Regions from separate parts of the Pseudovibrio sp. Ad13 genome, predicted to be linked through region 1. Evidence: predicted binding sites of a transcription regulator. Region 1 holds the regulator's gene; the other holds the start of a gene.
What was found. Region 1 encodes PhoB, which activates phosphate uptake and scavenging genes when phosphate is short. Its sites were predicted from a motif close to TGTCATNNANCTGTCAT; they were not measured.
Positions count from the first base shown of each region.

Region 1 (2,205 bases):
CAGAAATTTCTCCAGTCCCAACCTCCGATCTCTTTATTCCGGTTTCAGAACGCGCCTCCATCCTGACATTGAATGAGCGCACCTGTAAGTGGCCGATTGGTGATCCGAGTTCTGATGACTTCTATTTCTGTGGGCGCCAGTCTGATGCGGGTACACCTTATTGTGCGCATCACCGCAGCATTGCCTATCAGCCCGTCAGCGACCGCCGCAACCGCCGCGCAAGCTAATTTGAGCTGAAAAAGCAACGTATTGAGCCGGGTCCAAAGCCCGGCTTTTTGCTGTGTTTGGTGCCGTTCTGATCTGGCGCTTGGCGCTCTGGCCTGACAACTAGTGTGTTTTAAAGGTTTGGCGGGTGACGGCGCCCCAGTATGGGTCCGTATAATTTTCTTCCAAAAACTGACCTGAGGTGTAAGTGCTGATAACAGAACGCCAAAAAGCAATGGCCTGATCAGCGCCTTCAATCTGCTTGATCTGCCAGTTACCGGGCATTTGATCAAACAACGCAGCCGCAAAGCGCTGTCCCAGTTTATGTCTGCGGAACACTGGCACCACATAAAACTCGCAGACTTCAAAGTCGTGATGATCTTGCCGCCTGATTGCAGCTAACCCGGCGGGAATATCATCATTTAAAGCCAGATAGCCGGTGATGTTGCCTTCAAGAAGCGTGTCTTTGGCAAACAAACCATCCGCGTTTGGATGTTTGTGTGTGAGAGGTGAGAACTCTGCCTCATAGGCCTGACAGAGATTGTCGTAGATATGAGCGGTCGCTCGATCAACCGTCTTGATTATCATTTGTTATCCGCATTGTTTTTGGTCTGCACCTCTGGAAGGGAGATGCAGTTTCACAATGCGCATATAGCAGAGATCAATTACCCAACAGCGAACTGGTCGTTGAAAGCGTATCCGGCGCCGCGAACGGTGCGGATCGGGTCTTTCATGCGTCCTTTGTTGATGGCTTTGCGCAGGCGGCCTACGTGGACGTCTACGGTGCGCTCATCGACATAGACATCATGCCCCCAGACACCATCCAGCAGCTGTTCACGGGAGTAAACGCGGCCAGGTGCGCTCATGAGAAACTCCAGCAGGCGGTATTCTGTGGGGCCGAGGTGGATTTCGCGGCCTGTTCTGCGCACGCGGTGGGTTTCGCGGTCGAGCTCGATGTCACCAGACTTGAGCATTGTGGAGACAACTTCTGGCAATGCACGGCGGAAGATCGCGCGAACACGGGCCATAAGTTCCGGAACGGAGAACGGTTTGACGACGTAATCGTCGGCCCCGGTTGCCAGACCGCGGATGCGCTCGGATTCTTCACCGCGCGCTGTCAGCATGATAATCGGCATGCGCTCGGTTTCTGAGCGTGCCCGCAAACGACGGCAGAGCTCGATGCCAGAGAGGCCCGGAAGCATCCAATCCAGCAGCAGCAGGTCCGGCTGGCTTTCCTGCAGCAGGACTTCCGCCTCATCTCCTCTTGCGCACACGTCAACAGTGTAGCCCTCTGCTTCAAGGTTATAGCGCAGCAGCAGGCTTAGCGGTTCTTCGTCTTCTACAATCAGTATCTTAGGCATATTAAAGTGCTCTCTTTGCACCTTCTCTTATAAAGCAATTGCGTGTGTTCTGCTCGTTATAAGTGAACACACTCTACACGGTTGTGCTCTGCGCCAGCTCGTCCGTCTTTGGACGATCTGTTGGAAGGTGGCTTCCGGAGATCATGTAGTAGATGTTTTCTGCAATATTGGTTGCATGATCACCGATGCGCTCAATATTCTTTGCGCAGAACAACAAGTGCGCGCACATGGTGATGGAACGCGGGTCTTCCATCATGTAGGTGAGCAGCTGACGGAACAGGCTTGTATAAAGCGCATCCACTTCGTCATCGCGAACATGTACGCGCTGGACAACCTCAAGATCGCCAGAGGTGTAGGCATCCAGAACGGCTTTGAGCTGTTCAAGTGCCAGATCAGACATGTGCTCAACACCCACAGCGAGCTGCTTGTTGTTGAATTCAGATTCAATCGCCAGTGTTCGCTTGCCGATGTTCTTGGCCATGTCGCCAACGCGCTCCAGATCGTTGGAGATGCGCATGGCGGCGATGATGTCGCGCAGGTCGCTTGCCATTGGCTGGCGGCGTGCGATCACGGAGATGCACAGTTCTTCCAGCTCGGCCTGCATGTTGTCCAGGCGCTGGTCGGCAGCGATGGTGCGGGT
Region 1 is NZ_LMCC01000005.1:460,416-462,620, reverse strand. Features, by position in the region: gene PsAD13_RS08920 (GcrA family cell cycle regulator) at 1-227, shown strand, start outside; gene PsAD13_RS08915 (GNAT family N-acetyltransferase) at 328-792, opposite strand; gene phoB (phosphate regulon transcriptional regulator PhoB) at 870-1,565, opposite strand; gene phoU (phosphate signaling complex protein PhoU) at 1,639-2,205, opposite strand, start outside.

Region 2 (2,205 bases), on a different contig from region 1:
TTGACTGGCTTCTCTGCCACTGCCTGACTTTGCTTCTCGCGCCAGTCATCCAAATTGGCAGCGATCTCCGGATTGTTGAGTGCCAAAACAGCAGCTGCCATTAATGCTGCGTTGACAGCACCTGCACGACCAATGGCAAGAGTGCCGACCGGAATGCCTGCTGGCATTTGAACGATGGAAAGGAGACTGTCCTGTCCCTTAAGGGCGCGCGACTCAATTGGAACACCAAACACTGGCAGCGGTGTCATGGATGCAGCCATGCCCGGAAGGTGGGCTGCTCCGCCAGCGCCAGCGATAACAACCTTGAAGCCGTTCTCTTTTGCTGTTTTGGAAAACTCTACCAGACGGTCCGGGGTGCGGTGAGCTGAGACGATGCGAGCATCATAGGAAACTCCCAGTGCTTCTAGCGTATCTGCAGCATTTTTCATGGTTGGCCAATCGGATTGGCTTCCCATGATGATAGCGACTTCTGGCTGGTCTGTGCGGTTCATAAAACGGGCACCCTCTGAGCGTCTGGGAAGAAAGCGCGGATTATAGAAATAACACGGCGTGTTTCAAGCCAATTACAACAAGAAATGCCAATAGTATACGAAGGTTAGAGCTCTGCCTCTAATTTAGGCAATAATGTCAGGTAAGAGCTGTGTTTCCAGTACCTGAATCTGGTCTCTTAGCATCAGTTTTTTCTTCTTTAAGCGTTGCAGCTGGAGAACATCTGCCCGTCCCGTTTCAATGAGCGCTTCGATGGAATGATCAAGATCCCGATGCTCCTGTCGCAACTCAGCGAGCTCGGAACGCTTGCTATCCTGATCGAGAGTATCTTCCGTCATCGTTTTGTCCTCACATGACACATATCGGTCTGTGTGCAACGAGACCCATCATTGATCAAATCTGGTGGGGCGCGTTGTCGCAATTCACCGCTCGGCAACAGTATACCGAATGTGCAGCGGTGATGAACAAGAGTCTCTCGATTTTTACAGGAAGTGTTGTCTCATGACGGATTTACGCAGCGTATATATAGGGTTGAATACTTAGTGAAGTTCTCTTTTGAGTGGAATATGAAACCCATTAAATTTACTGGGTCATTTATAAGTTCCCTAAGTTTTTCATGAATTAGCGATCTCGCGTTGTAGAGGCCCCAAAAAAACAGCTAATCATAGTTCGACAACTCAATAAAATGGTGCCATCATCCACCTGTAACAGAGACAATGTAGGAGGATCAAAACCTATGTCCATCCGTGAGCATTTGACTGAGCTGGAACGCCGCCATGCTACCATTGAGAGGGAGCTGGAAACAGCCAAGCACCATCCTTCGATGGATGAGATCGAACTAGGCAATCTAAAAAGGCAAAAGTTGAAGCTTAAGGATGAGATCTCGCGAATACGAGTGACAGGGTAGCTTCCTTTTTCTTAACCGAATAGAGAATGCGTCGCTTTTAGCGGCGCATTTTTTGTTTAGGGTCAGCCGATCTTTTTTGCTTCTTCGCGCAGTACGAACTTCTGGATCTTGCCTGTTGAGGTTTTCGGCAGGTCTGTGAAGACAACAGTTCTTGGTGATTTGAAGCTGGCCAGATGCTGTTTGCAGTAGGTTACGATATCGTCTTCCGTCACACTGCTGTTCTCTTTCAGCTCCACAAATGCACAGGGAGTTTCGCCCCACTTGTCATCGGGACGGGCAACCACTGCTGCTGATGAGATTTCCGGGTGTTTGTAGAGGACTTCCTCGATCTCAATGGATGAGATGTTTTCACCTCCTGAGATGATGATGTCTTTGGAGCGGTCTTTGAGCTGGACGTATCCGTCTTCATGCTGAACGCCCAAATCTCCAGAGTGAAACCAACCGCCGTTGAAGGCTTCCTGTGTTGCGGAGGGGTTCTTCAGATACCCTTTCATTACCACATTGCCCTTAAACATGACCTCACCAATGGTTTCTCCATCAGCAGGGACTGGCTTCATGGTTTCGGGGTCGAGAACAGCGAGATCCTGCAAAGCGACGTAATTGACGCCTTGTCTGGCTTTCAATGCAGCTTGTTCTGATGCCGGAAGTTCATTCCAATGATCATGCCATTCGTTGACGACGGCTGGGCCGTAGACTTCTGTCAGCCCATAGAGATGGGTAACATTGAAACCTTCCTCTGCCATCGCTGCAAGAACAGCTTCAGGTGGTGGTGCGGCGGCGGTGAAAAACTCGACATCATGGGTGAGGTT
Region 2 is NZ_LMCC01000019.1:19,805-22,009, reverse strand. Features, by position in the region: gene purE (5-(carboxyamino)imidazole ribonucleotide mutase) at 1-491, opposite strand, end outside; gene PsAD13_RS23540 (DUF465 domain-containing protein) at 615-827, opposite strand; gene PsAD13_RS27460 (DUF465 domain-containing protein) at 1,226-1,396, shown strand; gene PsAD13_RS23535 (acyl-CoA synthetase) at 1,459-2,205, opposite strand, start outside.
Region 2: the regulator PhoB is predicted to act here: its motif matches at 1,182-1,198, upstream of PsAD13_RS27460 (DUF465 domain-containing protein).